Regions from separate parts of the Celerinatantimonas marina genome, predicted to be linked through region 2. Evidence: riboswitches for the same ligand, from Rfam matches in the RefSeq annotation. Region 2 holds a riboswitch; the other holds the start of a gene.
What was found. Region 2 has a riboswitch for cobalamin ahead of ABUE20_RS10255 (TonB-dependent receptor domain-containing protein). Riboswitches for the same ligand answer to the same signal wherever they lie in the genome.
Positions count from the first base shown of each region.

Region 1: another riboswitch for cobalamin. It lies ahead of ABUE20_RS04790 (energy-coupling factor ABC transporter permease); the one in region 2 lies ahead of ABUE20_RS10255 (TonB-dependent receptor domain-containing protein).

Region 1 covers NZ_JBFNXK010000003.1:185,893-192,240, reverse strand. Annotated here, with positions in the region: gene recG (ATP-dependent DNA helicase RecG) at 1-682, opposite strand, end outside; gene ydfZ (putative selenium delivery protein YdfZ) at 874-1,071, opposite strand; gene ABUE20_RS04795 (DMT family transporter) at 1,752-2,630, shown strand; gene ABUE20_RS04790 (energy-coupling factor ABC transporter permease) at 2,712-3,389, opposite strand; cobalamin riboswitch at 3,426-3,601, opposite strand; gene ABUE20_RS04785 (amidohydrolase) at 3,890-5,209, opposite strand; gene ABUE20_RS04780 (AbgT family transporter) at 5,226-6,348, opposite strand, start outside.
Region 2 covers NZ_JBFNXK010000008.1:3,195-9,542, reverse strand. Annotated here, with positions in the region: gene metL (bifunctional aspartate kinase/homoserine dehydrogenase II) at 1-2,017, shown strand, start outside; gene ABUE20_RS10265 (nucleotide triphosphate diphosphatase NUDT15) at 2,086-2,508, opposite strand; gene trmA (tRNA (uridine(54)-C5)-methyltransferase TrmA) at 2,618-3,724, opposite strand; cobalamin riboswitch at 3,830-4,022, shown strand; gene ABUE20_RS10255 (TonB-dependent receptor domain-containing protein) at 4,048-5,850, shown strand; gene brnQ (branched-chain amino acid transport system II carrier protein) at 6,017-6,348, shown strand, end outside.

The DNA of each region.
Region 1 (6,348 bases), on a different contig from region 2:
GTTCCTCTAAAGCCAGCCGTTTGATCGCAGGGTGTTCCCCTGATTCGAGTTGTTCCAGTGCAACATCTGGTGGGGGGCGATGTAGTAACTGTAGGGCCTCCGGCAGGGTGGGGAGTCCACTGAGCAGGTTGCTTTGCTCAGTTAATAAGGCCTCCGGAGGATAGGCCTCGAGCATTTCCAGTGCTTGCGTGGTGAGCTGGCGTAGCGTGAGCTGTCGGAGCCCTTCGGTTGTGGGATAAATGGGTGTTAATTCGGCTTCAACCTGCCACGGCTCATGAGCGGGACCAATTTGATAGTCTGGGTGAACGATCTCCCAGCTGTGTTTGCCACGGCGGATTTCACCGAAAGCGCGTATTTGATCCCCGACCTGCATGGCGTTTTTCTGACCCTGATTAAAGTTGAAAAATACCAGCGTCACACTGCCATTCCCGTCACTTATCCGACAACTGAGAATTTTGCGGCGACCATACACAGTATCTACTTTTTGGATGATCCCGCTGACACTCGCATGCACACCGGGTAGCAGATCACTCATCGGCCAGATATGGGTTCGATCTTCATAGCGTAGAGGCAGATGAAATAGCAAATCCTGCAGACTGACGATATCCAGTCGCTGCAGTTTCTCCATGAGCCGACTACCGACACCTTTGAGCACTGTCACCGGTGTTTGCTCTAATTTCATTCTCTAACCACTGTAAATATGATCATGAGTTCAGTATAAGGAAAGTTTGTTAAAAGATCAGCTCTTACGCGGATTTAGTGGGTTTGAAGATTATGAGGAAGTCAATAGAGCGCTAAAAAAGATAGATTAAATTCGATTGGGGACACAAGAGAGCGTAGTGAGAGAAGACCATAGTGCCCCCAAAACGGTGGTTAGCCGAGACGCGCCAAATCAATTGGTGCGATGCTATTGCCGTTACTTAGCTGGATGCATGCATTATGTTGTGCATCGAATGCGCTCAAGTGTTCTGCATTGATTTTAGAGACTTGAGTGGTTTCACCATTTTCACTGATCAGTACCCGTTGACCAACGGTCAGGATATTATGATTACGATCATAAACTTGGGTCATTTCTGTTCTCCTATTGATAAAACACAAATGCATTATACAACTTCTTTTTTTATGATGGGTGTCTCAGATCAGAGGATTCCAATATTTTTAGCTTGCATTTTTAATTGGATGCGAGCAATGCCCTTCTCCGTATCTCGATATGGCAATCAATAAAGTGGTGTGGCAACGGCTATGGTGCGGTGCCTCGAAGCGCAAGGTCGCTTGTCTTAGCGATTTACGACCGGGTGATGAATAGTGATTGGACTGGATCCTGTCATATCTGAGGCTGTGAGAGCGTTAAGCCTATGGATTCGCGCATCTGCGGACGATATAAAAATATCGGTTGATTTTTGTACTTGGATCAGGCTTTGCCGTGCACCCTCTTTTTATAGATTGGGCGATTATTTATGCATCGAAGAATTAAAGGTTACTTTTGGAAATAATGTAATGAGCCAAATAATGATAAACGAAAGAATATATTGGCAGTGATAGTTAATAATATCTAAAGCATATCATATAAAAGCATAAAATTTTATTTCACATAAAAGTATAATTTATCGTATCTATATGTAATAAGATGAAAAGAACTTATTTGATGTTAGCTATTTTATAATATGGCCGGAGGCTGTTGCTCCGCCATGATTGAATTAATTGATGAAATCAATTTCAGATCATGGTGAAGGGGCAATATAGGAGTGTATATGTATATTGGATGGATTTTTGTCTTCTTTTGGGCCTCTGGTTATATTGCGTCCGCTATTGGATTGCAGTACACCAACCCATTGACATTTATCACCATCAGAATTGTGATTGCCTTTCTATTATTTTATCTAACCCACTTCATTAAAAATAAAGGCCGGTTCACATTAAGTAAACGCGATATTATAGCGTGTGTTATCGTCGGTGCATTTATACAGTTTATATATCCAGTTACGTTTGCTTATTCGTTAGCCTTAAACATCTCTCCGGCGATGCTGACGATCATTTTAGGGTTGCAACCGGTTATAACCTTATTTATCTCAAGAGATATCTCATATAAGATTCAAATCGTGGGAATTGTGGGGTGTTTATTAGGAACCATACTCTTTTCTATAGAAGACTTTTCGCTCGGGACGTCAAATATAGAAAATATAGGATATGCCGTGATCTCATTACTGGCGATCACATTGGGATCGATTATGCAAAAAAAATATTGTTCCCATATCAATATTATAGAAAATATGTCGATTCAATGTTTCGCGGCACTTTTTCTATTAATTCCATCCGTATCTATATTGGGTCCCTTTTCATTTGAGGTTAATGCGGCCTCGATAATATCCGTATTATGGCAGGGTGTATTAATATCGTTTGTATCCTCGGTTTTACTGATTAGAGCACTACGGCTGGGTGCGGTGACTCATGTATCTATTTACTTCTCTTGTGTTCCTGTTTTTACTGCGGTCATGGCCTATATCGTGTTAGGTTCTGCATTAACGATGACCATGTTAGGGGGCATGTTTTTCATTATCGCATGTACATTTTTAGTGCAAAATCCCGGGTATTTTGAAGCGGTAAGAGAAAAATTATTGAAGAAAATCTGATCAGTGCCGCACCTGTTCGCGGTTAAAAATGTGTATGCTTTATATTGATAGAAAAGCACCGCCAAGCGGTGCTTCGTTATTTTAAGCCGCGTGATACAACCGCCCGCTGACAAATAAGGTATTTTTAAGCAAGTAGGCCGTTTTGGCCAAGGCTAGAATGGCGATATCAATCAGCGGTTCGACGATGATTACACTCATATAAGCGATACCAAAAGTGAGGATCTGGTGAATATTCTGAGCGCCGAATCCTTGGCCATAGAGCGCCCAAAATCCCACCCAAATTACAATGCCTCCTTGATAAGCGACAGATAAGCGTAACGCCTGATGGTATTTCAAATCTACATAGGCGGTATTTTTATCGATAACCTGCTGGGCCAGTGCATACATGGCATACAGAGGGACGAGTAGTGTAGTCACGTTCATCCCATATTGGGGCAGGTCAAAGGGCGCCAAAAATAGCCCTTGAACTAACAAACCGAGCGCTAATCCAACTCCTGCAGCTGCCGGCCCAAAGATTAAAAATAGCGTTGACCCTAAAATCAAGTGCACTTCCGAAACCCCGATGGGGTGATGGGGAAGAACTTCAAAAAAACAAAACACTAAAGCACTACAGATGAGCGAGCGAACACTCAGTGATAATAAGCCGCGTTGTCTGGCTTCTTGATACCAAAGCCGCGTTAAATAGCCGATGGCCGCTGTAGCCGTGGCGTAACTGAGGATAATTTTTTCAGGGCTGACCAGCCCGGGTTCGATATGCATGGTGGTCTCCTAGGGTTCTACATCCCCGTAGAACAGCGTAAAAAGAAGGGTTAGGTTAGTCTCCGGACTTAACGCTACAAACAGACCTTCCCGGTGTTCCCAGTGGTCTGTTATCGATTATCCTTATGCGTCTACCGTTGCGGGGGCAGTAACTGCTTGACCTCATCATTGAGGAATACAGTTTTCCTATGGCCTAATCCCGTGTGAGAGAGTCTCTCAAAAATGAGTATATGGAGTGATGACGAATATATGCTGATGTGTATCAATTAGGAGACACTTAAAGCAAAGGCTGGATCCCCGTCTTCGGCTCGATGACTTCAACGATTTGTCTAGTTATTTCTAAATACCAGTGTTTCTAATCCGAGGTTACAGCGACCATTGCCAACGTCGACCCGTATCAACTCCCTCCATGGGGCTCCACCGCATCATCCCCGACGCGATGGGGCGATTTATCGACATGGCCTCTACTTTTTGGGGGAAACATAATAATGAACAGCTATTTAGACGTGAGTTGGAAACTGATCCAAATGCAGTGTTAAATTCGCTAGGGTATGTAGCGTGTCCGCCAGTGTTTGCTCATCAAAATCAAAATGGGGATGATGGTGACCGGCACTTAAATGACTGCCAAATACGCAGTACGCGGCTTGTCCTCCGTGGGCCTGAACGCGTTCGATAAAATAAGTGGCATCCTCGGAGCCAGCCGCTTTATCACTATGATCATAAATCGCTTCAAAGCGCCCGCTTTGGGCGGCTTGTTGATGAATAAAGGCAACCCATTGTGGACTTGATTGAGCACTTTGGGCTGCACCTACTTGCTCGATGTGATAATCCACGGCATACATCTGCGCCACACCGGCGATGATCTGCTCGGCTTGCTGCTTAAGATAATCGTTGATGGCATTATTTTGCCCACGAGTTTCTAATTTCAGCAAGGCATTGGGTGCAATGACATTGCGGCCGGTTCCGGCTTGTAATACCCCGACATTGATTCGCGAAGAGCCATCACTATGACGACTAATCCCGTGCAGCGCCAGCGTTGCCTGAGCGGCAGCAAGTAGTGCATTGTGGCCGTTTTCGGGATTAGCTCCGGCATGAGCGGCAATCCCGGTGAAGGTGACATCCAATTTGCTGGTGGCTAAAAAGCTGTCTTCGGCGCAGATCATTGCCTTACTGGGGATCCCCATTCCAAGATGGATCGCCGTAAAATAATCGATATCATCTGCCACGCCCGCTTCGGTCATAGAGCGAGCACCCCGGGTGCCTTCTTCAGCGGGCTGAAAGATGAGTTTGACGCGTCCGGACCAGTGAGTGCGAGTTTGGGCGAGCAAATGGGCGAGTGCCAGACCAATTGCTGTATGGCCATCGTGACCACAGGCATGCATGGAGCCATCGTTTACAGAGTTAAACCCCAGTTGGGTCGGTCGATGGTCGTCATGCTGATCTTCACTCAGATCAAGCGCATCCATGTCAAAGCGATAGCCGATGGTCGGGCCTGTACGGCCGCTATCCAGTGTTGCCACAATGCCGGTAAAGCCATTAGCTAATTGTGGTAAAAAGCGCTCACAGGCCCCCTGGGTTTTGGCGCGAGCGAGGGCTGCGTCGAATTGGATTTGAGTTGGGAGTCCCATGCGAGCCTCGGCTTTAATCACTTGCTTACCAATGGCCAATTGATAGCCGAGTTGCTCCAGTTCTTGGGCAACTCGTGAGGCGGTGCGTAATTCCAACCAACCGGATTCGGCATGTTGGTGAAAGTCGCGTCGCCAGGTGATCATCTGTGGTAATAAGGTTTGGATCAGGGGTTCAATGACAACAGCAGACATAATGATTCCTCAATAATTACAGATGAACACTCACACCCGGTCCAATGGGGAAACCGGTCACATAAAATACGCAATAAAGTCCGATCCATGCCAGTAAAAAGCAAATACTGTAGGGGACCAACAGGGAAACTAAAGTGCCAAAACCAGCTTTGCTATCATAGCGACGCATAAAGGCTAAAATCACTACAAAATAGGGATTGAGCGGGGTGATGATGTTGGTTGATGAATCAGCGACTCGATAAGCGATCTGGATAAATGCAGGACTATAGCCCAGTTGCATAAACATGGGAATAAATACGGGTGCTTCCAGAGCCCATTTGGCTGAACCACTCATGATTAAGAAATTTAGCAGTGCCGTTAGAATGGAATAAGCAATCAAAATGCCAATCCCCGTCATATGGACGGATTTGAGATAATCCGCGCCGTGCACCGCGACCCAGGTGCCTAAATGGCTCCAGTTAAAATAAGCGATAAACTGCGAAGCAAAGAAAATCAGTACCACATAGTTAGACATCCCTTGAATGGCGGTAGACATCTGCTGAGCTACATCTTTGGCATTGTGAATGATCCCGATAGTTTTGCCGTAGCTGATCCCAATGGCCAGAAAGAAGAACAGGATAATCGGGACAATTCCTTTCAAAAAGGGAGAGGGGATTAGTCCGCCCTGAGCGTTGGTTAGCGGGGAATTGGGCCACATCAGCCAGATAATCAATGCCGCAATATAAATAAAAGCCGTTATCCCAGCATTGCGTAGTCCACGTTTTTGCAAGGCTGTTAATGGAGCGTGATTACTTTGTCGTTCCCCATGATATTCACCCAGACGTGGTTCAATTACTTTGACGGTGATCCAGACACTGAGTAGGGTCAGCATGATCACGGAGGCAATATTGAAATACCAGTTATCAACGGGTGTGACTAAAGCATTTGGATCGACGGCCTTGGCCGCTTCGGTTGAGATCCCGGAGAGCAGTGCATCGGTGCCAGCAATAATTAGATTGGCGGTAAAGCCTGCACCAGCACTGGCGAATCCGCAGACTAATCCCGCTACAGGATGGCGACCTACCGATAAAAACACCATTGCAGCTAGTGGGGGCAGTACGATCATCGCGGCATCGGAGGCAATGTTCATCATGATCCCG
Region 2 (6,348 bases):
TGCATTGCTCCAACAGCAACACCTGTTGGCGGATTGGATTGATTCTCGTGATTTTTTACGAGCCCCAGATGGGGCTCAGCCCCAAGTCGATTTTGCCTGTAGTCAGCCGCTTTTGCAGCAGTTATTGGCAGCGTATCCGGCCGATGCCCGGTTAGTCATCACCGGTTTTATTGCCCGGGAGCCCGGTGGGCATACGATTACATTAGGGCGCAATGGCAGTGATTACTCAGCGACAGAGCTCGCAGCGTTGTCGGATGCGGCGGCCACGACGATCTGGAGTGATGTGGCGGGGATCTACAGTGCGGATCCGCGAAAAGTGCGTAGCGCTAAATTATTAACCAAGTTGTCCCATGCAGAGGCGAGTGAACTCTCCCGAATCGGCGCCTCGGTGTTACATGCTCGCTCTCTTGAACCGTTGTCTCGTTCGAAACAGCGGCTCATGTTGCGATGTAGTTATACCCCTGATGATGGGATGACTCAGATTGTCCGTCAGCGTTGTGAGGGTCCCGGTGCCCGTATTGTTTCTGCTTTAGATAATGTGTACCTCATTGACATTGATTTTGATGGCCAAGAAACGGTTCTGAATCAGCTGTTATGTTATCTCGATGAGCAGCAGTTAAAACCGCTGACCTGGCAGCAACGCCGTGATTGCGACACAATTCGTCTGGCTTATACCGCCGAGCTTTATCCGCAGGCTCTACAGTCGATTGAACAATGGGCTGCGCCACGGCAATGCCCGGTTCAGGGACAGGGTGGATTTTGTTTGCTGGCGCTGGTCGGACGTGGGGTGAGTGAACATGCGGAACATAGTAGTCAGTTTTACCGATTATTAGCTCGCCAACCTATCAGTTTTATTCAACACGGGCCGGCTCATTTAAGCCTGATTGCCGTATTGCCCCAGATCACTCTAGATCCATTGGTTAAGGAGTTACATCAGGCTCTGTTTGATGCTCCTCGGCAGATTGGGGTGGTGGTTTTTGGCAAAGGTAATATTGGATCGTTATGGTTATCGCTGTTTGCGCGGGAACGCTCTGAACTGGAGCAACGGTTTCATCAGCGGTTGATTTTAGCGGGACTCTTTGGCCGAACCGGCGGCATGCTCAATATGCAAGGGCTTGATCCGGTCAGTATTTTGGATCATTTTACACCGCATCCTTTGATTTGGCAGGAGTTATTGGATCAATTACGGCATCATCCTTTTGATGAGTTAGTGGTAGTGGATATGACAGCCAGTGAAACTGTCAGCCGTTACTATCCGCAGTTGGCTCGACATGGGATCCATGTGATTACTGCCAATAAATATGCTGGTTCCGCTGAGTTGTCTTTTTATCAGCAGACCTGTCAGCTCTTTCATGAATATGGTGGGCACTGGCTCTATAACGCTACCGTTGGGGCGGGGTTACCGGTTCAGTCCAGTATCCAGATGCTCCGCGATTCCGGAGATAAAATTCGCGAAATCAGTGGGATTTTCTCAGGAACGTTAAGCTGGTTGTTTCAGCAGTACGATGGACGAAAACCATTTTCGCAGTTGCTGCATGAAGCCTGGCAACAAGGGTTAACCGAACCGGATCCGCGAGAAGATCTGTCCGGACAGGATGTACAGCGTAAGTTATTGATTCTGGCGCGTGAAGCTGGATTTGCCCTGGAACAGCAGCAGATCGAGCTGCAATCACTGATTCCGGAGTCGCTGGCTGAATTACCGCTGGATGAGTTTTGGCAACGAAGCTCGGAGCTAGATGCCCCGATGCTGCAGCAACTGGAGCAGGCATCTCATAGCCATCAATTTATTCGTTATTTAGCGCGTTTTAATGAACAGGGACAGGCCCAGATTGGGTTGATTGCACTGGATGCAGAACATCCTTTTGTCCATTTACGCCCCTGTGATAATGTGTTCGCGATTACTTCGGATTGGTATCAGAGTAATCCGTTAGTGATTCAGGGGCCGGGAGCGGGTCGAGAAGTGACAGCCGGTGCTATTCAAAGCGATTTGGTACAATTGTGTCAGCGTCTGGTCTAAATGAGTGTTCCTAATACCCGATCACTGAGACTATTGCCAACGTCGACACGCATCACCCCAAAAGCGTATCAGCTACGGGTATAAAATTGTCCGGCTTGCCAGTTGCTGATAGCGTGCTCGGAAGCTTCAAACAGTGGCTTTGGGAGTTGATTGATTTCAAACCAGCGCCACTGTTCACAGCGGTGGGGTTCGCGTAAACAGGGCGTCTGAGCAACTGGATCGCAGGTTAAAATCGCAGAGACAAAATGGATCCCTTCGTGCTGATAGGTCTGCAGGTTATTGGTTAGTCCGATGACCTGCACATGTTCTATGGTTAAACCTGTTTCTTCCTGTACTTCCCGCATTGCTGTTTGTTCAAAGCTCTCGCCGAGTTCGACCTTCCCTCCCGGAAGCGCCCAAAAAGGCGCATGGGTATTGCAGCGTTTACCGAGGAGTAATTTCCCTTCCTGATTGAGAATAATGACTCCGACGCCTACTTGTGGTGTTGGCATGTTGTTTTTATCCTGTTATAAATCACCGCCTTTAGCATATCCCTTTGAGCCTCATTCGGGTGGGTTGCGAAGTGGCGGTGCCTGTATGAAAACGCCCCCACCTTTGTGATTATGACTTGTGTGGCGTGAGCCAGACCCCAACTTCAGCGTGATCAGTATAAGGAAATTGATCAAAGATGGCCCAGCGTGTTATTTGATGCGTTTGACTGAGCTGCTGCAAATTGGCATGTAGTGTCTGAGGGTTACAGGAAATATACAGAATATGGGTATAGTCCTGAACCATATTTAAGGTGTCCTGATCTAATCCCGATCGGGGCGGATCGACAAAAATCGTATCACATTGGTAATCACTGAGGTTGACCTGAGCATTGCTCAGACGTTGAAAAGGGCGGCCATGCATCGCTTCGGTGAATTCTTCCGCTGACATTCGCAAAATTTTCACATTTTCGATCTGGTTGACGGCGATATTATATTGGGCTGAATCGACCGACGGTTTGGCGATTTCGGTAGCTAGAACTTTACGGAAGTTACGCGCTAAGGCCAGTGAAAAATTGCCATTCCCGCAATAAAGTTCGAGTAGATCACCGTGTTGTGCGGCGGTGACCTGAAGTGCCCAAGCCAGCATTTTTTCATTGATACCGGCATTAGGCTGCGTGAAGCTGTTTTCCACCTGTTTATATTGCAGTGTTTGGTTATCGACGTGGAGATGTTCGACGACAAAATCCTGATCAAGTAGAATTTTTTGCTTGCGAGCGCGTCCGATTAGATGAATATCGAAGTTTTCACGGAGTTGGTTGCGAAGCTGAGTCGCTTGTTGTAACCAAGCTTCATCAAGGTGTTTATGATAAAGCAGGCTGATAATTGCTTGGCCACTTTGGGTGGAGAGGTAGTCGATTTGAAATAGCTTATGACGTAAGACTGGGTTGTGTCGCAGTTGTTCCAGTAGTAATGGCATCAAGGTGTTGATCAACAGGCTTGCCGGTGGAAACTGATCCACACGGATTTTATGCTTGGTTTGTGGATCAAACATAATGTGATAGAGATCCTCCCCCTCATGCCAGACCCGGAACTCCGCTCGCATTCGATAATGTTCGGATTGCGATGCAAAGACTTCTGGTGGTTGGGGGGTTAAATCTGCAAATTGCTGACGGATCCGTTCAACCTTCGTACTCAGAAGGGACTGATACTGTTCTGGAGAGTATGCTATTTCGGCCATGATCGTTCTTTTGGTTGATGCGCTTCTGGCGCGTCATTTTAGGTAAGCCTGATTTTAATACAAGGAGTAATTATAAGATGCATTTGAAAGTTATTTAATAAACTGCGTATAATCGCGCCTCCGTGGTGATGGCCGAGGCCATTGAAAAGGGAATCTGGTGTAAATCCAGAGCTGTCGCGCAGCGGTAACGATGAATCAGGAGTGGCAAACCACTGCATCTGGTGAGATGTGGGAAGGTGCTCTTGAGGCCGAAAGGCTATCTCGAAGTCCGAAGACCTGCCCGGAGACAACAACAGCTAACGCGTTATTTAGTGGGATCTATTATGAAAAAGCAATGGAGCTGTGTGCTGTTTAGTCTGGTTGTACTAAATAGTTATGCTCAAGAAGGGAGTAAGTCTACTCCGACAATGTTAGTGACAGCCAGTCGTATGGCTGAATCAACCGAAAAAGTCCTTTCTGCTTATACCGTCGTAACATCGGAAGATATTGAACGGATGCAGGCTTCCAGTATTTTAGATGTGCTTTCGATGCAACCGGGTGTCAATATTCGAACCAGTGGTGGGCGGGGCACAACTTCCTATACTTCCATTCGGGGGGATAGTAGCAGTCATACGTTGGTATTGGTCGATGGCGTTCGGGCGATGAGTGCTACCGCAGGTGGTTCCTCGATTAGCTTTTTACCGGTCAGTATGGTGGAGCGGATTGAAATTATTCGTGGGCCGAGAGCTGTGCAGTATGGTGCAGATGCAATGGCTGGCGTGATCAATATCATCACTAAACCTGAGCCGGGGGAAGAGCAACTGCGGCTGAAAGCGGGAATGGGGAACCGAGGATATGGACAGGGCAGTGTTCGTTATGTCCATCAAATCAATCAGGCGATGCAACTGCAAGCCAGCGTGAACGAAGAGCGTTCAGATGGCTATAACTTTAAACCGACCAGTACCTTAGATCACGATTATGGATATGACACTCAGCAAGCATTGGTGGGCGGATCTTATCAGATTAATCCGAAGCTACAATTGCATGGGAAAGCGATTCTGAACCGAGGGCACTCTGAATATAATATTGCCGGATTTTTAGGGTCACCCGATTCAGTCGCTAAAACGGATTTGTTTCAACAGTTCTATGTGTTGGGCGGCGATTACCAAAATGACACGTATCATAGCGATTTAAATGTCAGTTATGGGATTGATGATAGTCGCGATCATGCGTATCACACTCGTTATGTGACGCAGAGATATGCTTTGAACTGGATTAACCGCTGGCAGTTCAGGCCACACTGGCAGCTCAGTGGTGGAATTGATGGACGTAACGATGATGTGGGACGTTCAAGTCAGAGTTATGATGAAACTCGCCGTTATAATGTTGCGGTATTTAGCCAGCTGGGCTTTGATAATGGCGATTATCTGGCTAATGTCAGTGTCCGTCAGGATCATAATCAGCGCTATGGGAATGATACGACTTTCGGAGCTGCCGCGGGCTGGAATTATCTCCCTCATCAACAAGTTAAACTGAGTTATGCGACGGCATTTAAAGCCCCTAACTTTAATGATCTGTATTATCCGGGTTTTTCGAATCCAAAGTTAGATCCTGAGCACTCCAATACGTTGGAGTTAGGGTTTATCGGAAATAACGCTTGGTTTAATTATGAAGTGAATCTTTATCAAAGTTGGTATCGTGATTTGGTGAGTTCACCGGCACCGACTTATATTCCAAGCAATGTCTCCAAAGCTCGAATATCGGGTAGTGAATTCATTTTGAGTGGAAATACGGGGCCGATCCAGCAAAAGCTCAGCTATGTGTATCAATACGGCGAAGATGAAAATACCCATCGGCAATTACGTTATGTACCTCAGCATAGCGTGAAATGGCAGATGGACTGGGATCTTGCCCATTGGCATCTGCATTCGGGACTCAAATGGATCGCAAAACAGTATGCTGACGTTAGCAATAGTGTGCAGATGCCGAGTTATATGACATTGAATTTGGCTGTGGGGTACCAAATTACTTCGCGCTTTAAAGTTAATGCCAGTGCTCATAACGTATTGGATCGTCATTATGATTCACAGTCTACTTATCGGGCTCCGGGGATCGATACTCGACTCAATGCAACCTACGATTTTTAAAGAATTGAACTGATTGCCACTCTTCATCCCTGGATCCTTGCTTGATCCAGGGGTTGATTCTCTCTTGCTGTTTCGTCATTATTGCGCCCGAATTTAGTCTGAATAATTATTTTTTGTCATTTTTATGCACAAAATAAATAATTTTTAAAGTAAATGAGGGTGAATTGTGAGAAGTATTTTGAGGATATCAGACATTATTGCACTCGGTTTTATGCTTTTCGCATTTTTCCTAGGAGCTGGCAATATTATTTTCCCACCTTTGGCGGGACAACTTGCCGGTTCACATTATGTTTGGGCTATGAGTGGTTTTCTGGTGACTGCCGTAGGGTTGCCATTAGCGGGTATTCTCGCGATTGCCGTGGCGGGCGGTTCCTGGGAAAAGTTGAGTCGAGATCTGCCCATACACATTGCAACCTTATTTGCTGTTCTTATGTATATCATCATCGGTCCCGCCTTTGCCGTGCCCCGCACCGGGCTGGTGGCATTTGAAATGGCTGT